DNA from 4 places in the Streptomyces sp. NBC_00523 genome. Region 1 is predicted to be linked to each of the others. Evidence: riboswitches for the same ligand, from Rfam matches in the RefSeq annotation. Region 1 holds a riboswitch; each other region holds the start of a gene.
What was found. Region 1 has a riboswitch for cyclic di-AMP ahead of OHS17_RS25585 (M23 family metallopeptidase). Riboswitches for the same ligand answer to the same signal wherever they lie in the genome.
Positions count from the first base shown of each region.

Region 1 (4,203 bases):
GCCTTCCCCGCGCCGGAGCGGGGCTCCCTGCCCAACGGCCTCACCGTGCTGCGCTGCCACCGCCCCGGCCAGCAGGTCGTCGCCGTCGAGATCTTCCTCGCCGCCCCCCTGGACGCCGAGCCCGAGGGTCTGGACGGCGTGGCCACGATCATGTCGCGCGCCCTGTCCGAGGGCACCGACAAGCAGAGCGCCGAGGAGTTCGCCGCCGAGCTGGAGCGGTGCGGCGCCACCTTCGACGCCCACGCCGACCACCCGGGCGTCCGGGTCTCCCTGGAGGTCCCGGCCTCCCGCCTGGCCAAGGCACTCGGCCTGGTCGCCGAGGCGCTGCGGGCGCCGGCCTTCGCCGACAGCGAGATCGAGCGGCTGGTGAGCAACCGGCTGGACGAGATCCCGCACGAGCAGGCCAACCCGGCCCGCCGCGCGGCCAAGCAGCTCTCCAAGGAGCTCTTCCCGGCCACGGCCCGCATGTCGCGCCCGCGCCTGGGCACCGAGGAGACCATCGAGCGGATCGACGCCGCGGCCGTGCGCGCCTTCTACGACGCGCACATCCGCCCGTCCACCGCGACCGCCGTGGTCGTCGGCGACCTCACCGGCATCGACCTGGACGCGCTGCTCGCCGAGACCCTCGGCGACTGGTCGGGGAACACCGCCGAGCCCCGCCCCGTCCCGCCGATCACGGCCGACGACACCGGCCGGGTGATCATCGTGGACCGCCCCGGCGCGGTGCAGACCCAGCTGTTGATCGGCCGCATCGGCGCCGACCGCCACGACAGCGTGTGGCCCGCCCAGGTGCTCGGCACCTACTGCCTGGGCGGCACGCTGACCTCCCGGCTCGACCGGGTGCTGCGCGAGGAGAAGGGCTACACCTACGGCGTGCGGGCCTTCGCCCAGGTGCTCCGCTCCGGCGCAGCCGACTCCGTCTCGGGTGCGACGGGCGCCTCGATGCTCGCCATCAGCGGTTCCGTGGACACCGAGTCCACCGGACCGGCGCTGGACGACCTGTGGAAGGTCCTGCGGACGCTGGCCGCCGAGGGCCTGACGGACGCCGAGCGCGAGACGGCCGTGCAGAACCTCGTGGGCGTCGCGCCCCTGAAGTTCGAGACGGCGGCCTCCGTCGCGAGCACCCTCGCCGACCAGGTCGAACAGCACCTCCCGGACGACTACCAGGCGACGCTGTACGCCCGTCTCGCCGAGACCGGCACCGTCGAGGCGACCGCGGCTGTGGTCAGCGCCTTCCCGGTGGACCGGCTGGTCACGGTCCTGGTCGGGGACGCCTCGCGCATCGAGGAGCCGGTCAGGGCACTCGGCATCGGAGAGGTGTCGGTCGTCACCGGCTGATCCGCAGCTCGGCCCGCTCGACGGGCAACGGGGAGGGTTCGGCGCGCGGTCGCGCCGAACCCTCCCCGCATGCGCGGCCCCTTTTGTCCCTTCCGTGCCTTTTGTGCATAAAGAGATTAGTTCGCCCTGTGGGATGGGCTACAAAACCCCGTGTCCGTTTGGTGGCCTGAAGTCCGTCCGCTTAGCGTCGGGTCCGCTGTCCGCCACTCGTACGCGCATCCGTGATGTACCGGGCAGCCATCGCCGAGTCCCCGTCAGGCGCGAGCCTGGGGAGCCGGGGACCCACCGTCCCTGGGGTGAATCGGATGCCCGCGCTCCGTCCGGAGCGAGGCGTCCGTAGGAGACCTTCCTGCTCCGAACCCGTCAGCTAACCCGGTAGGCGAGAAGGAAGGAAAGGACCAGCCACCCCATGGCGTTCACCCGTGCCACCGGGAAGCACCGTGCCCCGAGCCGCCTGACGCGCGTCGGCGCCAAGGCCGTCGGCGTCGCGACGCTCGCCGCCGGCGGTGTCATCGGCTCCCTGGCCTCCCCGGCCCTCGCCGCCGACACCGGGACGGCCCCCGCCGCCACCGAGACCGGCCTCTCCCAGCTCCTCGCCATCGAGAACACCCTCGCCGACCGCATCGACGCCCAGGCCACGGCGCAGCAGCACCAGGCCGAGGCCGCCGAGAAGAAGGCGGCGGCCAAGGCGAAGGAAGCGGCCAAGAAGAAGGCCGAGGCCGCGAAGAAGAAGGCCGCCGAGAAGGCCGCCAAGGCCAAGGAAGCGGCCAAGGCGAAGGCCAAGGCCGCCCGCGAGGCGTCCGCCCGCGCCGGCCGCTCCACCGCACGCACCGCGCTGGGCTCGTCCTACCAGCTGCCCGTCGCCGGCTCCTACGTGACCACCGGCTACAAGTCCAGCGGCTCGCTCTGGTCCTCCGGCAGCCACTCCGGCATCGACTTCCACGCCGCGTCCGGCAGCTCCGTCGTCGCCGTCGGCGCCGGCACGGTCGTGGAGGCCGGCTGGGGCGGGGCGTACGGCAACAACATCGTGCTCCGGATGGCGGACGGCACGTACACCCAGTACGGCCACCTCTCCTCGATCGGCGTCTCCGTGGGCCAGAGCGTGGCGGCCGGTCAGCAGATCGGGCTCTCCGGCTCGACCGGCAACTCCACCGGTCCGCACCTCCACTTCGAGGCCCGCACCACGCCCTCCTACGGCTCCGACATGGACCCGGTCGCCTATCTGCGCGCCCACGGCGTCAGCGTCTGACCGGTCACCGGCTCCACACCGAAGGCCCCGGCATCCCGCCGGGGCCTTCGCCGTTCCCACGCCTCCCCGCGCACCTTCCGCCACCCGGCCGCGACCAAAAGATATTCATGAATTCCCGCCCGGCATCGGAAATGCGAGCGCATTGCAATAGAGTCACGCCAGAGGTGTCGATCGGCCGCTGTTCGCGGGGATTGAGGCGGAGGTTCGGACATGCGTGTTCCGGCGCATTCGGTATGCACGGCAATCCGTGACGACATCGTCTCCGGTGTCTTCGAACGCGGCAGCCGGCTCACCGAGGAGGTGCTCGCACGGCGTTACGGGGTTTCCCGCGTCCCGGTACGGGAAGCGCTGCGCACCCTGGAGTCGGAGGGCTTCGTCGTGACCCGGAGACACGCCGGAGCCTGCGTCGCCGAGCCCACGGAGCAGGAGGCCGCCGACCTCCTGGAGGTCCGCATGCTGCTGGAACCGCTGAGCGCGGCCCGCGCGGCCCAGCGCCGGACGGACGCCCACCTCAAGGTGTTGCGCGGCCTGGTCAGGCTCGGCCAGGAGCGGGCCCGCCGGGGTGAGGGCGAGGATCTGCGCTCCCTGGCCGGCTGGTTCCACGAGACGCTGGCCCAGGCGTCCGGCAGCCCCGGCCTCATCGCCCTGCTCACCCAGCTCCGCCACAAGATCGCCTGGATGTACGCGGTCGAGCAGCCGGCCCGCCCGGCCGAAGCCTGGGCCGAGCACGGGGCCCTCGTGGACGCCGTGGCGCGCGGGGACGCGGAGCGGGCGCGGGCCCTGGCCGTGCAGCTCGCCGAACGCCACGGCGCCGCGCACCGGCTCCGCCGCGCCGCCCGCCCCGCCACCGTGCCCCGGGCCGGCCGTGTGAGGGCTTCGCAACGTGCCGTAAACACCGCGAGTGGCCGGAATTAACAAAGGGCGCGTACAAATAAAGAAAGGCGCGTGTAAAAAAAGCGGAAAAGGCGCGGCCCGCCCAACCGCCCGCTTATTCGGTCCGCGTCGTATGGCTGCGGCCCGCGCACGCAAAAGCCGCGGCGCCCCATGCAGGGGGCCGCGGCTTTCCCGTGAGAATTCCGGCGGTGTCGGCCGCTCGGGCTCAGACGGTCTCCGGAAGCTCCTCGAGACCCTCGGCGACCAGCTTCGCCAGGCGGTCCAGGGCGGCCTCGGCGTTGTCCGCGTCGGACGCGAGCACGATCTCCTCGCCGCCCTGGGCGCCGAGACCGAGCACCGCGAGCATGGAGGCCGCGTTCACCGGGTTGCCGTCCGCCTTGGCGATGGTGACGGGGACGCCGGAGGCCGTGGCGGCACGGACGAAGATGGAAGCGGGGCGGGCGTGCAGGCCCTCGGCCCAACCGACGTTTACGCGGCGCTCAGCCATGGTTCTGCCCTTCAAGAATCAACGGTTGTCTAGACCAGTGTCTCATGTGGTGCGCGATGCTCCGGGCAGACCCGCGGGCCCTCCCGCGCGCCGCGCCCGCGGTCGTCCGGAGACCTCAGAGTGCCCCGGCCCCGGCACCCCCGCGACCCGTGCGACAGCCGTAGGCTTTCCTCATGCAGCCCTCTCCGGAGCAGAGTCCGCATCACGCCTACCCCGATCACTGGGAGGCGGACGT
Region 1 covers NZ_CP107836.1:5,624,533-5,628,735, forward strand. The annotation lists gene OHS17_RS25580 (M16 family metallopeptidase) at 1-1,338, shown strand, start outside; cyclic di-AMP (ydaO/yuaA leader) riboswitch at 1,570-1,734, shown strand; gene OHS17_RS25585 (M23 family metallopeptidase) at 1,748-2,587, shown strand; gene OHS17_RS25590 (GntR family transcriptional regulator) at 2,798-3,502, shown strand; gene OHS17_RS25595 (HPr family phosphocarrier protein) at 3,687-3,968, opposite strand; gene OHS17_RS25600 (bifunctional acetate--CoA ligase family protein/GNAT family N-acetyltransferase) at 4,142-4,203, shown strand, end outside.

Region 2 (4,203 bases), 2.7 Mb from region 1:
TCACCAGTCGCTTGTCAGTCACACGGAAGGCATCTCCCATGGGCTCCGCGAACGGCAGACACCGCCGCCCTCGTCAGGCACCCGCCATCGTGGTCGCCGCAGGCGTCACCGGCTCGGCCATCGCCATCCCGCTGCTCGGCGCGGCAAGCGCACACGCCGCGGACACCGCGACCTGGGACCGGGTGGCCGACTGCGAGAGCGGCGGCATGTGGAGCGCCGACCTCGGCAACGGCTCCTACGGCGGTCTCCAGTTCACGCCGGAGCTGTGGAAGGCGTACGGCGGTGAGTCGTACGCCGAGCGCGCCGACCTCGCCAGCCGCTCGCAGCAGATTGCGGTGGCCGAGCGGGTCCTGGCCGCCAAGGGCCCCAAGGCGTGGCCGAGCTGCGCGGTGATCTCCGGGCTCACCAAGGCCGCGGGCAAGGCGGACGTGGACCCGGGCGACAAGGGCGAGGAGGACCCCGCCCGGGGCGCCGACTCGGGCCTCGACGCCGGTCTCGGCACCGACCCGGTGGACGACGCCTCCTCGGGCTCGTCGGCCACCGCCTCGGACGAGGCGTCCGACGCGGCCACCACGGGCAAGGAGGCCGGCAAGAGCTCCGGCAAGCACGCGGGCAGGAGCGCCGAGGAGAAGGCGGACGCCTCCGCCTCCCCGTCGGGCGACGCTTCGGCCGACCCGTCCGCCGACCCCTCCGGCACCCCGTCCGCCTCGGACGACCCGTCCACCACGCCCTCGGGCGACCCCTCCGCGGACCCCTCGGCCGGCGCGACGGACGACGCGCGGGCGAAGGGCGGCAAGCACCGGGGCGCCCCGGCCGCCGACGACGCCACCGGGACGGCCGACGGGCGCGACACGGGCCGCCACGCCTCGCGGGGCGACGGCGACGCGCGCGACAGTGCCACGGGGCCGGCTGGCGGCACGTACACCGTGCGGCCGGGCGACAACCTCTGGGCGATCGCCGACGCGCAGGACCTGCCCGGCGGCTGGCCCGAGCTGTACGAGGCGAACAGGGCCGAGGTGGGCTCCGACCCGGACCTCATCCTGCCCGGCCAGAACCTCGATCTGGGCCTGGGTGACCTGGCCCCGGACCAGGTCGCCGAGAGCGCCGGATGAGCCGTTAGAGCCCCCTGCGCTTTGGGTGGTTTAAGAGGCCCATGTCCCACTTTTGACCGAGTGAGACATGGGTCTCTTTGCGTGAACTCACGCCCCTTGTCCGGGAGGTCCCGCCGCATCCGTTCCGACCTGCACAAATGAGGGTTCATCGGATGCTCTTACGGGATGATTATCCGGTATGTCCTTCTTTGAATATGACCGGTGGGTGTGATTACGGTCAGAACCGCTCGCACCGCGGGCCCCGTCGACCGTCACGCCGAATCCTGCCGTCGGTCGGAGGGAACAGACGCGAAAGCGCCGTAGGCAGGAGCGGGGGACCCAGGTAGGCGCTGGGCCCGGTCGTCGGGAGACGGGCGGGGCCGGCTAGGGGTGAAGTCGCGCCAGGAGCGCGGCCGGGCAACTCACTTGGCCCGAACCCGACAGCTCACCTCGCAGGCGTCGGTGAGGAGAAGACTCGATGCTGCTCAACCGCAAGGGCAACAAGCACCGCCGCCCCTCCAAGGCCGTCCGTGTCGCGACGCTCGCCGGTGTCGCCGGTGCCGCCGTCGCCGTGCCGCTGATGGGCGCGACCAACGCCTCCGCCGCCTCCGTCGCCACGTGGGACGCCGTCGCCCAGTGCGAGTCCGGCGGCAACTGGTCGATCAACACCGGCAACGGCTACTACGGCGGCCTGCAGTTCTCCCAGTCCAGCTGGGCCGCCGCCGGCGGTACGCAGTACGCGCCCCGCGCCGACCTGGCCACCAAGGCCCAGCAGATCGCCACCGCCGAGAAGCTCCTCGACCTGCAGGGCCCGGGCGCCTGGTCCTGCGCCGGTGCCGGCAACCTGACCAACGACGGTGTCGACCCGGGCGTCGACACCGGCTCCGGTGCCGCGAAGCAGGAGGCCCCCAAGCAGGAGGCCGCCCCGAAGAAGGCCGAGCGCACGGAGGCCCCGGCCACCAACCGCTCCGACCGCTCGGACGCCCCGAAGGCCGCGAAGAAGACGGTCACCACCCCCACCGGCAAGAAGGTCGCCAAGGGTGACGGCGAGTACAAGGTCGTCTCCGGTGACACGCTGAGCAAGATCGCCGCCGAGCACCACGTCAAGGGCGGCTGGGAGCGGCTGTTCAAGCTGAACAAGGACATCGTCCAGGACGCCGACCTGATCTACCCGGGTCAGCAGCTCCACCTGACGAAGTAACGAAGCAACCGCGATCCCTCCTCGCTGATCGCTCAGGCCGCCCCGGCCCGGCACGCACTCTCCCCCCGTGTGTTGCCGGGCCGGGGCACGCCGCATTGAGGCCGCCGGGCACCCGTGAGCGTTCAACTGTTGTAGTTACCAGTCAGTAGTTATCCGGCCTTTCGCTCCGGTATGCCCGCCCTTGGGTCCTTTTTCGTCCCAGGGGACGGGCGGTCGGCCGACGCCGACGGCCGGGCCGGTTAGGCTCTTGTCGCAAGGCCAAAGTGACCCTGCACAATCAGCGTCATATCCCAGAAGGAGATGCCTCGTGCCGTCCATCGACGTCGTCGTAGCCCGGGAAATCCTCGACTCCCGGGGCAACCCCACGGTCGAGGTCGAGGTCGGCCTCGACGACGGCAGCACCGGTCGTGCTGCTGTTCCGTCCGGCGCCTCCACCGGCGCGTTCGAGGCCATTGAGCTTCGCGACGGCGACCCCAACCGCTACCAGGGCAAGGGCGTCGAGAAGGCCGTCCTCGCCGTGATCGAGCAGATCGGCCCGGAGCTCGTCGGCTACGACGCCACCGAGCAGCGCCTCATCGACCAGGCGATGTTCGACCTGGACGCCACGGAGAACAAGGGCTCGCTCGGCGCCAACGCCATCCTCGGCGTCTCCCTCGCCGTCGCCCACGCCGCCTCCGAGGCCAGCGACCTCCCGCTGTTCCGCTACCTCGGCGGCCCGAACGCGCACCTGCTGCCCGTTCCGATGATGAACATCCTGAACGGCGGCTCGCACGCCGACTCCAACGTGGACATCCAGGAGTTCATGATCGCGCCGATCGGCGCCGAGTCGTTCTCCGAGGCCCTGCGCTGGGGCGCCGAGGTCTACCACACGCTGAAGAAGGTCCTGAAGACCAAGGGCCTGTCCACCGGCCTCGGCGACGAGGGCGGCTTCGCGCCGAACCTGGAGTCCAACCGCGCCGCCCTCGACCTCATCATCGAGGCCATCAAGGAGGCCGGTTACGCCCCGGGCAAGGACATCGCGCTCGCGCTCGACGTCGCCGCGTCCGAGTTCTACAAGGACGGCTCGTACGAGTTCGAGGGCAAGTCCCGCTCGGCCGCCGAGATGACCGAGTACTACGAGGAGCTCGTCTCCGCGTACCCGCTGGTCTCCATCGAGGACCCGCTGTACGAGGACGACTGGGCGGGCTGGAAGGTCATCACCGACAAGCTGGGCGCCAAGGTCCAGATCGTCGGCGACGACCTCTTCGTCACCAACCCGGAGCGCCTGGCCCGCGGCATCGAGGAGGGCTCCGCCAACGCCCTGCTCGTCAAGGTCAACCAGATCGGTTCGCTGACCGAGACCCTGGACGCCGTCGAGCTGGCCCAGCGCAACGGCTTCAAGTGCATGATGTCGCACCGCTCCGGCGAGACCGAGGACGTCACCATCGCCGACCTCGCCGTCGCCGTGAACTGCGGTCAGATCAAGACCGGCGCCCCGGCCCGCTCGGACCGCGTCGCCAAGTACAACCAGCTGCTGCGCATCGAGGAGATCCTCGACGACGCCGCGGTGTACGCGGGCCGCTCGGCGTTCCCGCGCTTCAAGGGCTGACGCCCCTCGCGGGTACCCCCCGCCTCCGTCCGTCCCCGCGCCCGGTCACGTACCGTGTGCGGGGACGGACGTCGTAATGGGGAGGCGGGAACATGGCCGTGAAGGACAGGGACCGGTTCTCCACCGCGACCCGGCTGCGGCTGCTCGGTGAGCAGACCGCCGCCCGCGTCTACCGGTCCCAGAACCGGCGCCAGGCCCGCCGCTCCCGGCTCACCGGCCGGGCCGCCTTCCTGGCCCTGGTCGTCTGCTCCCTGGTCGTCGCCCTCGCGTATCCGATGCGTCAGTACGTGTCGCAGCGCGACGAGATCGCCGACCAGCGCAGG
Region 2 covers NZ_CP107836.1:2,929,255-2,933,457, reverse strand. The annotation lists gene OHS17_RS13120 (transglycosylase family protein) at 39-1,112, shown strand; cyclic di-AMP (ydaO/yuaA leader) riboswitch at 1,398-1,565, shown strand; gene OHS17_RS13115 (LysM peptidoglycan-binding domain-containing protein) at 1,570-2,292, shown strand; gene eno (phosphopyruvate hydratase) at 2,600-3,880, shown strand; gene OHS17_RS13105 (FtsB family cell division protein) at 3,973-4,203, shown strand, end outside.
Region 2: another riboswitch for cyclic di-AMP. It lies ahead of OHS17_RS13115 (LysM peptidoglycan-binding domain-containing protein); the one in region 1 lies ahead of OHS17_RS25585 (M23 family metallopeptidase).

Region 3 (4,203 bases), 1.1 Mb from region 1:
TTGAGGCGGGCGGTCCTGCGGGCGGCCTCGTCGCGCAGGGCGTCGACCGACTTGGCGGCGGCGGTCGCCTCGGACTTCGCGCCGTTGTACTTCTCGGTGGCGACCTCCGCCTCCCGGTACAGCCGGTCCACCTGGGCCTTGACCTGCTTCGCGGTGGGTGCGGGGTCCGCGTGCGCGGCTCCCGGCAGCACGGCGGCCGTTGCGGCTCCGGCGACGGCGAGGGTCGCCGCGGTGCGGGCCGCGGAGGCGGTGGTGAGGCGCTGCCTGGGTTTGCGATGCGCTGCCACGGGGGCGGGCGTCCTTCCGTGCGACGGCCCGACGGGGTATACCGGCGGGCTTCTCCGGTGGCCGGCGAGGACGGTCCCTGTTCCACGGCCACCGGGAAGGGACGCTAATCCGAGGTCACGGGAAGGTGTCGTTATGACGGTTATTGCCCGCTCTTGGCGTGGCATTGTCGCAGAATGACCGCACATGAAGCCTGAGTGACCGGGAAAAGGGCCACAGAATCAGGCAAAAAGTGCATTCATCATTCAAGCGGCCCGTAGGCCCCACCCTGCCCGGAGCCGTCCGGAGAGAGGGTTCTAGGGTGCGGAACCATGCGCGTACTCATCGATTTCGTCGTCGCCCTGCACATCATCGGCATCGCCGCCCTGCTCGGCGGCTTCCTCGGCCAGATGAAGGCGATGAAGGCCGGCACCGCCCGGTTCGTCCCCGGCATGCTGCACGGCGCGCTGACCATGCTCGTCACCGGCGTCGCCCTCGTCGGCCTGGACCAGGCCGACGACCACCCCGTGAACAACGTCAAGATCGGCGTCAAGCTGCTGTTCCTGGTCGTGATCCTGGGGCTCGTCTACGTCAAGCGGGACGAGGAGAAGGTCGAGAAGGGGGTCTTCGCGGCGGTCGGCGCGCTGACCCTGGCGAACATCTTCATCGCCACGCTCTGGACCTGAGCGGCGGACGCGCCCCGCAAGAGGGGGCCGGCCCGTGCGGACCGGCCCTCTTCCCCGGTCAGGCGGGGCGCACACTCCCGTAGATCGGCATGTAGTAGATCGACTCCTCGCGCACGTTCGCCCCGGGCTTCGGCGCGTGGATCATCATCCCGTCGCCCTTGTAGATCCCGACGTGGCTGATGTCGTCGTAGAAGAACACCAGGTCACCCGGCTGCAGATCCGCCGTGGCGACCCGCGTCCCGACGTTCACCTGGTCCCAGGTGGTGCGCGGGATGTCGACGCCCGCCGCCTTCCAGGCCGCCTGCGTCAGCCCCGAGCAGTCGTACGAGGCGGGGCCGGTCGCCCCCCAGACGTACGGCTTGCCGATCTGGGCGCGGGCGAACGCGAGGACCTTCTCCGCCTTCGTGGAGGCGCTGCTGTCGGAGCCCGTACCGGAGCCGGAGCCGGAGCCCGTCTCCGTACCGCTGCTGCCGCCCGCCTCCTTGGCCTTCTGCTCGGCCTCCTTCTTGGCGGCGGCCTGCTTCTTCGCCAGCTCCGCGGCCTTCCGCTTGGCCTCCGCCTCCTTCTTCCGCTCCAGCTCCGCCAGGCGCGCCTTCTCCTCGGCGGTCAGCTTCGACAGCAGCGTCCGGGCCTCGGTCAGCTTCGTCTGGACGTCCTGCTTGCTGGTGCGCAGCGAGGCCTGCGACTCGGTCAGCGTCTCCAGGCTCTCCACGGCCTCGGCCCGCTGCTTGGACACCTTCGCCTGCTGCGTGCGGAAGTTCGCGACCGCCTGCTGCTGGCGCTCGGCCATGCGGTCCATGAGGTGGGTCTGGTCGAAGAACGACTGCGGGTCGTCGGCCAGGAAGAAGGTCGCGGTCGGCGCGAGGCCGCCGTTGCGGTACTGGGCGGCGGCGTAGTTCCCCAGCGTCCTGCGGGCGTCGTTCACCTTCTCTGTGCGCTTGGCCACGTCGTCCAGGAGCGCGTCGACCTTGGACTTCTGCTGGTCCGTGGCCTCCTTGGCCTGGTTGTACTTCTGGGTCGCGTTGCCGGCCTGCCGGTAGAGGTCGTCGACCTTCTTCTGGACTTCCTCGATGCTCGGCTTCGGCGCGGGCGCGGCCATCGCGCTCTGCGAGGACAGCAGGGTCACCGATGCCAGCGCGGCCGAGGTCAGCCCGACCGCGGGGACGGTGGAACGCACCCGGGGGCGCGGTTTGCGATGCGACGCCAAGGCCGGCATCTCCTTCCGTGGACCGCCTACCGGGTTAGCTGTCGGGTTCGGGCGGAACGGAAGGCTGCCCTACGGTCCGGTGGGGAAGGACCGATTCACCCCGGTGCTGCGTGTGGGTCCCCGGTTCCGGGCGGGCCCGGATTCGGCGTGGCGGCACGCTCGGCGTAGGTCGCCTCTGGGGGTACGGGCCGTCCGAACGTGCACGCTAGCCAACTGACGGGGCCGCTGTGAAGGTTGGTGTGCGATATGCCCGATACATTTCCGTGACCTTTTCGGAGCGGGGCCGGGTGTCAGTGGAGAGCTTTAGACTCGGACAGCGATGAGCAGCCTCTTTGACGACAGTTTCCTGGCCGGCCTCCAGCAGGAGGAGGACGCGGCCCCGCCGCCCCCCGAGGACCCCGCACCCGAAGCGGTGCCGGAGGACCTGTTCGCGGGCGTGTTCGACGGGCCCCCGCCGCCCCGTGACGCGTACTACCGCGACGGCGCACACCGCCCCGTCATCGACCCCGAGGCGCTGCTCGACGGGCTGAACACCGAGCAGCGCGCCGCCGTCGTGCACTCCGGGTCGCCCCTGCTCATCGTCGCCGGCGCCGGTTCCGGCAAGACCAGGGTGCTCACCCACCGCATCGCCCACCTGCTGGCCGAGCGGGGCGTCCACCCCGGCCAGATCCTGGCGATCACCTTCACCAACAAGGCCGCCGGCGAGATGAAGGAGCGCGTCGAGCAGCTGGTCGGGCCCCGGGCCAACGCCATGTGGGTCATGACCTTCCACAGCGCCTGCGTCCGCATCCTGCGCCGCGAGTCCAAGAAGCTGGGCTTCACGTCCTCGTTCTCGATCTACGACGCGGCCGACTCCAAGCGGCTCATGGCCCTGGTCTGCCGCGATCTGGAGCTGGACCCGAAGCGCTACCCGCCGAAGTCCTTCACCGCCAAGGTCTCCAACCTCAAGAACGAGCTCATCGACGAGGAGACCTTCGCCGGGCAGGCCGCCGACGGCTTCGAGAAGACCCTGGCCCAGGCGTACGCGATGTACCAGGCCCGGCTGCGCGAGGCCAACGCGCTGGACTTCGACGACATCATCATGACGACGGTCCACCTGCTCCAGGCCTTCCCCGACGTCGCCGAGCACTACCGCCGCCGCTTCCGGCACGTCCTGGTGGACGAGTACCAGGACACCAACCACGCCCAGTACACGCTGGTGCGCGAGCTGGTCGGCCCGGCCGGTCCGGAGAACGCGCCCGCCGAGCTGTGTGTCGTGGGTGACGCCGACCAGTCGATCTACGCCTTCCGGGGCGCGACCATCCGCAACATCCTCCAGTTCGAGGAGGACTACCCGGACGCGACGACGATCCTCCTGGAGCAGAACTACCGCTCCACCCAGACGATCCTGTCCGCCGCCAACGCGGTCATCGAGCGCAACGAGAGCCGCCGCCCCAAGAACCTCTGGACCAACGCGGGCACCGGCGCCCGCATCACGGGCTACGTCGCGGACACCGAGCACGACGAGGCGCAGTTCGTCGCCGAGGAGATCGACCGCCTCACGGACGCGGGCGACGCGAAGGCCGGCGACGTCGCCGTCTTCTACCGGACGAACGCGCAGTCCCGTGTCTTCGAGGAGATCTTCATCCGCGTCGGCCTGCCCTACAAGGTCGTCGGCGGCGTCCGCTTCTACGAGCGCAAGGAGGTCCGGGACGTCCTGGCCTACCTGCGGGTCCTCGCCAACCCCGAGGACACCGTCCCGCTCCGCCGCATCCTCAACGTGCCCAAGCGCGGCATCGGCGAGCGCGCCGAGGCCATGATCGACGCGCTCTCGCTGCGCGAGAAGATCACCTTCCCGCAGGCGCTGCGCCGCGTGGACGAGGCGTACGGCATGGCCGCCCGCTCCGCCAACGCCGTCAAGCGGTTCAACACGCTGATGGAGGAGCTGCGCACGGTCGTGGAGTCCGGCGCCGGTCCCGCCGTGGTGCTGGAAGCGGTCCTGGAGCGTACGGGCTATCTCGCCGAGCTCCAGGCGTCCACCGACCCGCAGGACGAGACCCGCATCGA
Region 3 covers NZ_CP107836.1:4,515,728-4,519,930, forward strand. The annotation lists gene OHS17_RS20690 (C40 family peptidase) at 1-287, opposite strand, end outside; gene OHS17_RS20695 (hypothetical protein) at 597-950, shown strand; gene OHS17_RS20700 (C40 family peptidase) at 1,009-2,166, opposite strand; cyclic di-AMP (ydaO/yuaA leader) riboswitch at 2,165-2,315, opposite strand; gene pcrA (DNA helicase PcrA) at 2,477-4,203, shown strand, end outside.
Region 3: another riboswitch for cyclic di-AMP. It lies ahead of OHS17_RS20700 (C40 family peptidase); the one in region 1 lies ahead of OHS17_RS25585 (M23 family metallopeptidase).

Region 4 (4,203 bases), 4.8 Mb from region 1:
TCCGCGCAGCAACCATACGGCTCCGGTGTCGCCCCGGGAGAGGTCCGAGCCCGGCGCGCCGACGTCCTCCAGCGGGGCGCCGATGGCCACGTCCGCGTAACCGTCGCCGTCGGTGTCGGCCACCGACAGATCGCTGCCCCAGCGGTCGCCCTCTTCGGAGACCCCGGGGACGCCCGGGGAGTCCTGCGTCCACCAGACGGGCTCGGTGCCGGGCCCGGCGGCGCCGACGACCGGGCCGTCACCGGCGCTGCCGTAGTAGACGCCGACCACGCCGCCGTCCGGGGAGCCCCCGCTGGTGGCGTCTGGGCGGCGCGGCGTCCCCGTGACGAGGTCGTCGTAGCCGTCGTTGTTGATGTCACCGGAGGCGACGGCGGGGCCGCCGCGCAGGGAGCGCTCGAAGCGGAGCCCCTGGACCTGGCCGGAGAAGTAGGCGGACCAGCCCTCTCCGTGGTTCGGGCCGGCGGCCGTCCCGGAGACGACGAGGTCGGCGAGGCCGTTGCCGTCGTAGTCGCCCGTGGTCAGCGACTTCGGGTCGATCTCGTGTCCGGGTTCGGCCGGGATCACGTTCTCGCGCTGGGCGGGGGCGAGGGGCGCGGCGTCGGCGTCCTTCTTCAGCAGGGCGGGTTCGTAGCGGAAGAGCATGAGGTCGAACAGGTCGGTCACGGCCAGCTCGTCGCCGGGGACGTCGGGGCTGAAGTGGGCGGCCGCGAGGGCGCTGCCGAATCGCGCCCAGGCGGTGGGCTCGCCGGCCTGGAGCCAGTCGCTGTCCGTGCCGGTGAGGCCCTGCGGGGACCCCCAGAGCACGACGGCGCCGCCCGCGTCCGCCAAGGGCTCGATGTCCTCGCCCGGGACGCCGATGATCGCGTCGTCGTAGCCGTCGCCGTTCAGGTCGCCGGTGGCCACGGACTGGCCGAAGGCGTCGCCCGCCTCGGCGGCGCCGCGCACCCCGGCGGTGTTCTGGCTGAAGACGGCGGACGGGCTGGTGCCGAGGCCGCTGCGGGAGCCGTACTGGACGGTGACGAAGCCGGCGCCGGGCTTGCTGTCGATCGTGGCGCCCGAGGCGCCGATGAGCACGTCCTCGTAGCCGTCGCCGTTGAAGTCGGTGTTGCGGTCCTTCGCCTGGACGGCGCCGGGCGCGGACGGACCGGCGTAGGCGGAGGGCGCGGCGATGGCCGCGCCCGTCAGCAGGAGGATCGAGGCCGCGAGAACGGCGGCCGAACGGTACGTACGCACAGGTGGCTCCTTGGATCAAGGATGGCCGGGCGACTCCGGGGGGTGCCGGGAAGAGCCCGCTGTCTTCCCGGACGCCGTGTTCGACACCGCTTGTGCCACAAGGGTTGTACGGCTTTTCCGCGACAAGAGCGTGACGGCATGCGAAAGGGGCGGGAAGAAGCGCTTCCGCTTCTTCCCGCCCCTGTTCACGGCCCTGCCCCGAGCGCGGGGCCGGTTTCGGTCAGTACGCGCCGAAGACGTTGTCCATCGAGCCGTACGTGGCGGCGGCGTAGTTGCACGCGGCCGTGATGTTGGCGACCGGGTCGTAGATGTCCGTCGACGTACCGGGCACGTGGTAGGCGTCGAAGGTGGGCTGGATCACCTGGAGCAGGCCCTTGGAGGGGGTGCCGTTGACGGCGTTGATGTCCCAGTTGTTGATCGCCATCGGGTTGCCCGAGGACTCCCGCATGATGTTGCGGTAGATGCCGTCGTAGCTGCCGGGGATGCCCTGCTGCCCCATGATGGCGAGGGATTCCTTGATCCAGCCGTCGAGGTCGTCGGTGTACGCGACGGCCGCCTGGGTCTCGGCGGGCTTCTCGGCGGCGACCGGGACGGCGGTGCGCTCGGAACGGTCGGCGCGGTCGGCGCTCTCGGTCCGGGGGGCCGTGTCGCCGTTCTTCTCGGCGCTCTCCGCCTTGAATGCGCTCTTCTCGGCGGCCTTCGGGGCAGCGGCCTCGGACTTGGCGCCGATGGTGAGCTTCAGGCCCGGGTGAATGAGGTCGGGGTTGCCGCCGACCGCACCGCGGTTGTCCTTGTAGAGCCGCTCCCAGCCACCGCTGAGGGAATGGCCCTGGGCGATCTTGTAAAGCGAATCGCCGGACACCACGGAATAGGTGGTGGGCGCGGCCTTGCGCGCGGCAATTTCCTTGCCGGCGACGGAAGTCGGGGCCGCGGCCTTTTCGGCGACGACGGTCTTGGCGGGGGCGGCGGAAGCCGATCCGGCCGTGATCAGGGGGAGTGCGAGAACGGCTCCGCCCGCGCTGACGGCGATGAAACCGCGGGTCAGGGACGCGGACTTGGCACGACGGTGCTTACCCGGGATGGGCATGGGGTATTTCCTCTCCGTCGCCTACGAGGTGAGCTGTCGGGTTCGGACTGGAGATGTCCGGTCGCGCATGGCGACTTCACCCCTAGCCGCTCCGGATTCCGGACCGGCGGCAAACCTGGGTCCCCCGCTCCTGCCGTACGTGAGTGGTCGGGTTCCCGGACGGCGGCAGGATTCGGCGTTCCATCCGGATTGATGACGGGACCGTAAGCGAGAAACGACGGCCGGAACAAGCCCGGAATTGCTGATCACAATTGTTTTGCAAGATCAATCAAAGGAAATGCTCATGATCGCCCGCGCCGGGGGAAGTCAAATTTCTTGGCACGACTGGGAACCGGGAGATCGGATTGCGCGTCAGAAACGGCCGACGTGACGCTGCCCACTGAAGCCGGAATGGGGGCGTTCGCCCGTTTTGGTCGCATCTGACCGCATCAAAACCACTCCGAACGCCCGCAATTGGCATTTTGCTCATACACGAGCAAAAGGGACACAGGGTGGCTCGCGACCGGGCGGAATCACCGGTTCCGGCCCTCCGTTCGCGTGATCACTCTATGGTTAGGCTTACCTAAGTGTTGCCGCCCCTGTTCACCGTCCTAGGGCCTGTCGTCAAACTGCCGTCGCCCGCCAACGCCGCCGGCATCCCCCGTACGACCATGGCGGCGTACGCCGCGTCCAAGGCCGCCTCCGTCATGTTCACCAAGTGCCTCGGCCTGGAACCGGCCCCCCTGGGCGTCCGCTGCAACACCGTCTCGCCCGGCTCCACGCTCACCGACATGCAGCGCGGGATGTGGCCGGCCGGTGAGGCGCACGACGACGGGCCCGCCGCGCAGCGCGTCATCGCCGGGGACCTGGCGAGCTACCGCACGGGCATCCCGCTGGGCCGGATCGCCGAGCCGTCCGACATCGCCGAGGCGGTCGCCTTCCTCGTGTCCGACCGGGCCCGCCACATCACCCTGCACGACCTGTACGTCGACGGCGGCGCCACCCTGCGCGCCTGACCCGTCCGCCCGGCGCCCCCGCAAGCGGCTCCTCCCCCTGGAGACCTGAAACGATGACTGCCTCTCCGTACGACGACGCCCCGGCCTGGCCCGCAGAGTTCGCCGCCCGCTACCGCGCGGCCGGCCACTGGCGTGGCGAGACCTTCACGAGCATGCTGCGCGAACGGGCCGAGGCCCACGGCGACCGCGTCGCGCTGGTCGACCCCGCGCCCGAGCGCCGCGCCTGGGCGTACCGGGAGCTGGACGAGCGCGCGGCCCGGCTGGCGGCCGGCTTCCGGGCACGCGGGATAGCCAAGGGCGACCGGGTCGTCGTCCAGCTGCCCAACATCGCCGAGTTCGCCGAGGTCGTCTTCGCCCTCCTCCGGATCGGCGCGCTCCCCGTCTACGCGCTGCCCGCCCACCGCGAGACGGAGATCCCGGGCGAGCACACCGCCCTGTCCGACGTGCCGTGCGACGCGTCCGGGGAGCCCGAGGACGGGCCCGAGCCGCACGACCTGGCCTTCCTCCAGCTGTCCGGCGGCACCACGGGGGTGCCCAAGCTCATCCCCCGTACGCACGACGACTACATCTACTCGCTGCGCGGCTCCAACGAGATCTGCGGCGTCGGCGCGGACACCCGCTTCCTCGTGATCCTGGCCGCCGCGCACAACTTCCCGATGAGCTCGCCCGGCTGGCTCGGCACGCTGTACGCGGGCGGCACCGTCGTCCTGTGCCCGCGCCCCGACCCGGCCACGGCGTTCCCGGTCATCGAACGGGAGCGCGTCACCATGACCGGCATGGTGCCGCCGCTCGCCCTGGTGTGGACGGACGCGGCCGCTTCGGCGGAGCAGGACCTGTCGAGCTTCGAACTGGTCCTCGTCGGCGGCGCCAAATACAGCGAGACGGCCG
Region 4 covers NZ_CP107836.1:847,607-851,809, forward strand. The annotation lists gene OHS17_RS03900 (FG-GAP repeat protein) at 1-1,233, opposite strand, end outside; gene OHS17_RS03905 (transglycosylase SLT domain-containing protein) at 1,454-2,320, opposite strand; cyclic di-AMP (ydaO/yuaA leader) riboswitch at 2,324-2,508, opposite strand; partial or broken gene OHS17_RS03910 (SDR family oxidoreductase) at 2,944-3,315, shown strand; gene OHS17_RS03915 ((2,3-dihydroxybenzoyl)adenylate synthase) at 3,369-4,203, shown strand, end outside.
Region 4: another riboswitch for cyclic di-AMP. It lies ahead of OHS17_RS03905 (transglycosylase SLT domain-containing protein); the one in region 1 lies ahead of OHS17_RS25585 (M23 family metallopeptidase).